3 regions of the Streptomyces sp. NPDC060031 genome follow, and region 1 is predicted to be linked to each of the others. Evidence: riboswitches for the same ligand, from Rfam matches in the RefSeq annotation. Region 1 holds a riboswitch; each other region holds the start of a gene.

Region 1 (2,259 bases):
GCAACAGTGAGACGAGCGTGCCCAGGACGGCGACCGACGTACGCGCCGTGAGCCCGTGGCACATGTAGAGCGCGATCAGCATGATGGCGCTGGCCCCGACGACCGCGACGACCAGCGGGTTCGAGCCCTGCAGGATCGCCGGGAGGATGAAGAGGGTCAGTACGGCGAAGCTGACGACGAGCGCGATGAGCGCGAACAGCCCGCGCATCCGGCCGACCAGGACGACGGCCACGGCGAAGATGCCGGCCAACAGCGCCATCGGGAGCTTGCGGTTCACGTCGATCACGGAGTACTGGAGGTCCCGGGGGGCGTCCGGCGCGTACGCGACCACGACGTCCTGACCATCCTTCAACTGCCGCGGCGCGCCCGGCTGGACGATCTCCACGAAGGTGCGGCCCTTGTCCGGTCCGGTGGCGACCTCGACGGTGGCCTTCTTGCACTCGCCGGTCTGTGCGGCCTGCGCCTCGCGCCCCTCGGGTGTGGAGGTGTCGCCGGTGGGCGGTACCTGCGAGGCGTTGACCGATTTGCAGTCGACCTGCGACAGCGAGACGACCTTGCCCTGCTGGGTCTGGCGGTCGAAGCCCACGCCGGAGCGCTCGTGGGCGGGGGCGCCGCCCGGCCAGAGCACCACCATGCCGATGAAGACGGCGGCGGCGAAGGGGATCAACACGGCCGCGATGACCTTGCGCAGGTGCTTCGAGACCGGGGCCGCCGGGCCGTGGCCGTGGGAATGTCCGTGCGAGTGCCCGGGGTCCGCATGCGCATGGTCGGCGTGACCTGGATGAGCCATGGGGGCGGTGTGCTCGGTGGGGGTCTGCGGCGAGGACGTCACCAGCAGATCATCGCAACAGATGAGGGGGCCCACTGTTCAGCACGCCACACATGACGCTAGCGTGGGGGCACCTTTGCACAACGCGGGAGCTCGGAGCACCGGGCTGAGAGGGCGCTGATCACCGTACGCGCGGGAAATGCGTACGGGAAAAGGCTGCGTCGACCGCCGAACCTGTTACCGGGTAATGCCGGCGTAGGGAGATCAGGTCTCATGACCATTCAGGACGCACGCACGCCTGCCGTCAGCCAGGACGCCGACGGCCAGACCGAGAGCCAGCCCGGCTGGCACAAGGGCTACCTGGCGGGCTCCCGCCCGGACATCCGGGTGCCGGTCCGCCAGGTCCACCTCACCAACGGCAAGGACGTGACGCTCTACGACACGTCCGGTCCGTACACCGACCCGCAGATCGAGACCGACGTCCGCCGGGGCCTGGCGCCCCTGCGCGAGAACTGGATCATCGGCCGCGGCGACACCGAGGAGTACGCGGGCCGCCCCGCGCGCCCCGAGGACGACGGCATCAAGCACACCTCGCCCCGCGGTGGCCTCAAGAACCTCGACGCGGTCTTCCCGGGCCGCCCGCGCCAGCCCCGTCGGGGCCGTGGCGCCGCCGTCACCCAGCTCGCGTACGCCCGCCGGGGCGAGATCACCCCGGAGATGGAGTACGTCGCCATCCGCGAGAACGTCTCCCCCGAGGTCGTCCGCGAGGAGATCGCCGCAGGTCGCGCGGTGCTTCCTGCGAACGTGAACCACCCGGAGATCGAGCCGATGATCATCGGCAAGCGCTTCCTGGTGAAGGTCAACGCCAACATCGGCAACTCCGCGGTCACCTCCTCGATCGAGGAGGAGGTCGACAAGATGACATGGGCGACCAAGTGGGGCGCCGACACGGTCATGGACCTCTCGACCGGCCGCAACATCCACACCACCCGTGAGTGGGTGCTGCGCAACTCGCCCGTGCCGATCGGCACCGTGCCGCTCTACCAGGCGCTGGAGAAGGTCGACGGCCGGGCCGAGGACCTGACCTGGGAGATCTACAAGGACACGGTCATCGAGCAGGCCGAGCAGGGCGTCGACTACATGACGGTCCACGCCGGTGTGCTGCTCCCGTACGTGCCGCTGACCGCCCGCCGCAAGACCGGCATCGTCTCGCGCGGCGGCTCGATCATGGCCGCGTGGTGCCTGGCGCACCACCAGGAGAACTTCCTCTACACGAACTTCGAGGAGCTCTGCGAGATCCTCGCGGCGTACGACGTCACGTACTCGCTCGGTGACGGCCTGCGCCCCGGCTCCATCGCGGACGCCAACGACGCCGCGCAGTTCGCCGAGTTGAAGACGCTGGGCGAGCTCAACACGATCGCCAAGCGCCACAACGTGCAGACGATGATCGAGGGCCCGGGCCACGTCCCGATGCACAAGATCAAGGAGAA
Region 2 (2,259 bases), on a different contig from region 1:
GCGTGAGGGCGAAACGGCGCGGGGTGAAGGGGCGTGCGATCTCCGGGAGTTCGCCGGTGGTCAGCAGCTCCGCCATGACGTCCCCGGTGAGCGGGGTCAGCAGCACCCCGTTGCGGTAGTGCCCGGTGGCCAGGTGCAGGCCCGGCAGTTCGGTCGGGCCGAGCAGCGGCGCGTTGTCGGGCGAGCCCGGCCGCAGCCCCGCCCGGGTTTCGGTGAGCGGGAGTTCGGTGATGCCGGGCACCAGCTCGTGGGCGTCGCGCAGGAGCTCGTAGACCCCGCCGGCGGTGACGGTGGTGTCCCAGCCGAGCTCCTCGCTGGTGGCGCCGATGACCAGCTCGCCGTTCTCGCGCGGGACCAGGTAGACGTGGCTGCCCCGCACGACGGCCCGTACGGTCCGCGACAGGAACGGCGCGCAGGCGGCCGGCACGGTCAGGCGCAGCACCTGGCCCTTGACCGGCCGTACGGGAGCCACCACCTGCGGCGGTACGCCCGCCAGCCGGCCGCTGAGCGACCCCGCGGCCAGCACCACCTGGTCGGCGAGCAGCTCCGTACCGTCGTCCAGCCGCGCCCCCCGGGCCCGGTCGGCGGTGACGAGCAGCCGCTCCGCGGCCGCCCGGTGGATGCTCACGCCGGCCCGCTCACAGGCGGCCAGCAGCGCCGCCGCCAGCCGGCGGGGGTCCACCTGGTGGTCCCCGTCCACGCGCAGTCCGCCGCGGACACCGGGGGCCAGCATCGGCTCCAGGCGGCGGCACTCGCGCCCGGTCAGCCACTGTGACTCCAGGCCGCAGCGACGCTGCAGGGCGTGCAGCTCGCGCAGGTGGAGGCGGTCGTCCGCGTCGAGCGCCACGGCGAGGGTGCCGCAGGCCCGGTAGCCGATGTCCAGCCCGCCGCTCGCGTCGGCGAGCTCGGCGGCGAACTGCGGATAGCGGGCGGCCGAGGCGAGGTTCAGCCCGAGCAGGGTCTCCTCGCCGTAGTGGAGCTCGGTCACGGCGGCGAGCATGCCCGCCGCGACCTGGGCGGCGCCGCCGCCGGGCGCCGGATCGGCGAGCGCGGTGCGCAGACCCGCACGGGCCGCCCGCCAGGCCGTGACCAGGCCGATGATCCCGCCCCCGATGACGAGGACGTCGTATCCCGCTCCCGGACTTCTACGAGATGAGTGCATGGGCGTCCAGCCCCTCCCTTCGCCGGCATGACCCGGATCAGGTTCGTACGGTCGGAGGCCGGCCAGCCTCCCTCTCAGCCCGGTGCGCCCGGACTCCCGCGATAGGTACGGTGGCCAGACTAACCCCGCCGCCGACGGCCGGGTAAGCCTGCCTCCGCGTCTCACCCGACACCCCCTAATGTGGGCGGCGTGAGCGACCAGACGGAAGAGACTGACAGCGGCGTCGTCATAGTGGGCGCCGGAATGGCGGGGGTGCAGACGGCGGTTGCCCTGCGCGAACAGGGCTTCACCGGACCCGTCACCCTGCTGGGCGCCGAGCCCCACCAGCCCTACGACCGCCCCCCGCTCTCCAAGGCGGTGCTGCTCGGCAAGGCCGAGGACTCGGCGTTCGACATCGACTTCGAGGCGCTCGGCATCGAGCTGCGGCTGGGGACGACGGTCACCGGGCTGCGGGCCGCCGAGCGCCTGCTCGACACCGAGGCGGGCCCCGTCCCGTACGGGGTGCTCGTGCTGGCGACGGGCGCCGAACCGGTGACCCTGCCCGGCTCGGAGGGCGTCCCCGGGGTGCACCTGCTGCGCACCCTGGACGACGCGGCGCGGCTGGGGCCCGTACTGGCCTCGGCGCCGGCGATCGTCGTCGTCGGGGCGGGCTGGATCGGCGCCGAGTTCGCCACGGCCGCGTGCGAGGCGGGCTGCGCCGTGACCGTGGTGGAGGCGGCCGACCGGGTCCTCGCGGGAGCGCTGCCGGCCGAGGTCGCGGCCCCGATGGCGCACTGGTACGCGCAGGCCGGGGCCGAACTGGTCACCGGCGCGAAGGTGGCCTCGGTGGAGTCCGGCCGGGTGCTGCTCGCGGACGGCCGGGAGCTGGCGGCCGGCGCGGTGGTCGTGGGCATCGGCGCCCGGCCGGCGACGGCCTGGCTGGCGGGGACGGGGATCGAGCGGGGCGCGGACGGCTCGGTGACGGCGGACGCCCACCTCGGGACCTCCCTGCCCGGGGTGTACGCGGTCGGCGACTGCGCGTCCTTCCCGTCGGGGCGGTACGGGGCCCGGCTGCTCGTGCACCACTGGGACAACGCGCTGCAGGGCCCCCGGGTCGT
Region 3 (2,259 bases), on a different contig from region 1:
AGCCGCCCCGGCACCTCGCCGACCTCACTCCCGAGGAGCGCCGCGAGGCGGTTGCCGCGATCGGTGAGAAGCCGTTCCGGGCCAAGCAGCTCTCGCAGCACTATTTCTCGCGGTACGCGCACGACCCGGCGCAGTGGACCGACATCCCGGCGGGCTCCCGCGAGAAGCTCCAGCAGGAGCTGCTGCCGGACCTGATGTCCGTCCTGCGGCACATCTCGTGCGACGACGACACCACCCGCAAGACCCTGTGGAAGCTGCACGACGGCACGCTCGTCGAGTCCGTGCTGATGCGCTACCCCGACCGGGTCACCATGTGCATCTCCTCGCAGGCCGGCTGCGGCATGAACTGCCCGTTCTGCGCCACCGGCCAGGCCGGCCTCGACCGCAACCTCTCCACGGCCGAGATCGTGCACCAGATCGTCGACGGCATGCGCGCCCTGCGCGACGGCGAGGTCCCCGGCGGACCGGCCCGGCTGTCGAACATCGTCTTCATGGGCATGGGCGAGCCGCTCGCCAACTACAACCGCGTCGTCGGCGCCATCCGCCGCCTGACCGACCCCGAGCCCGACGGCCTGGGCCTGTCCCAGCGCGGGATCACCGTCTCCACCGTCGGTCTGGTCCCGGCCATGCTGCGGTTCGCCGACGAGGGCTTCAAGTGCCGCCTCGCCGTCTCGCTGCACGCGCCGGACGACGAGCTGCGCGACACGCTGGTCCCCGTGAACACCCGCTGGAACGTCCGCGAGGTGCTCGGCGCGGCCTGGGAGTACGCGGAGAAGTCCGGCCGCCGCATCTCCATCGAGTACGCCCTGATCCGCGACATCAACGACCAGGCCTGGCGGGGCGACCTGCTCGGCAAGCTCCTCAAGGGCAAGCGCGTACACGTCAACCTGATCCCGCTGAACCCGACCCCGGGCTCGAAGTGGACCGCCTCGCGCCCGGAGGACGAGAAGGCCTTCGTGGAGGCCATCGCCCGCCACGGCGTGCCGGTGACCGTACGGGACACCCGTGGCCAGGAGATCGACGGCGCGTGTGGACAGCTCGCCGCCTCCGAGCGATAAATTCCGGTCAAGAATGCTCGCATTCGGCCACGAGGTACCCTGTGGCCGAACCAATTTCATATTCCGACAGGGGAGCGCCACAGCGCTGAGAGTGCGGTAACCGTCATCCGCAGACCCTCTGAACCTCGCCCCGGTCATTCGGGGTAGGAAGTTCGGTCATCACTCAAGCTGTTGCGCCCTGCCCGGCGGCCGCTCCCGGAGCGCCGGGCAGGGCCGCGTCTTCTCCTGGTCATCCAGGAGGAATCACCAGTGAGCACCACCAAGAAGATCGCGGGCGCCCTGCTCGCGACCGCGCTGGGCGTCACCACGCTCAGCGCCTGCGGCGATGCCGAGGACAAGTCCGCGGGCGGCGCCGGCGAGGCCCCGAAGTCCAAGACGGTCACCCTCGTCTCCCACGACTCCTTCAACGTGACCGAGTCGCTCCTCAAGGAGTTCGAGCAGCAGAGCGGCTACACCGTCAAGGTGCTGAAGTCCGGGGACGCGGGCGCCGCGCTGAACCAGGAGATCCTCACCAAGGGCTCCCCGCGCGGTGACGTCTTCTTCGGGGTCGACAACACCCTCCTCTCGCGCGCCCTCGACAACGGCATCTTCACGCCGTACGAGGCCAAGGGCCTGGGCGAGGTCAAGCCGGAGTACGTGCTCGACAAGGAGCACCGGGTCACCCCGGTCGACTCCGGCGACATCTGCGTCAACTACGACAAGGCGTACTTCGCCGACAAGAAGATCGCCCCGCCGCAGACGCTGGACGACCTGATCAAGCCGGAGTACAAGAACCTGCTGGTCACCGAGAACGCCGCGACCTCCTCGCCCGGCCTCGGCTTCCTCCTCGCCTCCGTCGGCAAGTACGGTGACGACGGCTGGAAGGACTACTGGAGCAAGCTCAAGGCCAATGGCGTCGAGGTCGTCGACGGCTGGGAGCAGGCCTACAACGAGCGCTTCTCCGGTTCCGCGGGCGGCAAGAAGGCCAAGGGCGACCGCCCGCTGGTCGTCTCGTACGCCTCCAGCCCGCCGGTCGAGGTGCTCTACGGCGAGCCCCAGCCGGCCGAGGCCCCCACGGGCGTGGCCACCGGCACCTGCTTCCGCCAGGTCGAGTTCGCCGGCCTGCTCAAGGGCGCGAAGAACGAGGAGGGCGGCAAGGCCCTGCTGGACTTCCTGATCGGCAAGAAGTTCCAGGAGGACATGCCCCTCAAGATGTTCGTGA

What was found. A riboswitch is a leader RNA that binds a small molecule or an ion and turns the genes downstream of it on or off. The one in region 1 is predicted to bind thiamine pyrophosphate.
Region 2: linked by a shared signal. The riboswitch ahead of thiO (glycine oxidase ThiO) and the one ahead of thiC (phosphomethylpyrimidine synthase ThiC) in region 1 are both predicted to bind thiamine pyrophosphate.
Region 3: linked by a shared signal. The riboswitch ahead of ACFWB8_RS06655 (thiamine ABC transporter substrate binding subunit) and the one ahead of thiC (phosphomethylpyrimidine synthase ThiC) in region 1 are both predicted to bind thiamine pyrophosphate.

Annotation. Positions count from the first base shown of each region.
Region 1 is NZ_JBHWVM010000091.1:1,836-4,094, reverse strand. Features, by position in the region: gene ACFWB8_RS30205 (YibE/F family protein) at 1-790, opposite strand, end outside; TPP riboswitch at 905-1,048, shown strand; gene thiC (phosphomethylpyrimidine synthase ThiC) at 1,043-2,259, shown strand, end outside.
Region 2 is NZ_JBHWVM010000009.1:42,995-45,253, reverse strand. Features, by position in the region: gene thiO (glycine oxidase ThiO) at 1-1,162, opposite strand, end outside; TPP riboswitch at 1,160-1,272, opposite strand; gene ACFWB8_RS05835 (NAD(P)/FAD-dependent oxidoreductase) at 1,352-2,259, shown strand, end outside.
Region 3 is NZ_JBHWVM010000010.1:93,069-95,327, reverse strand. Features, by position in the region: gene rlmN (23S rRNA (adenine(2503)-C(2))-methyltransferase RlmN) at 1-1,058, shown strand, start outside; TPP riboswitch at 1,117-1,226, shown strand; gene ACFWB8_RS06655 (thiamine ABC transporter substrate binding subunit) at 1,308-2,259, shown strand, end outside.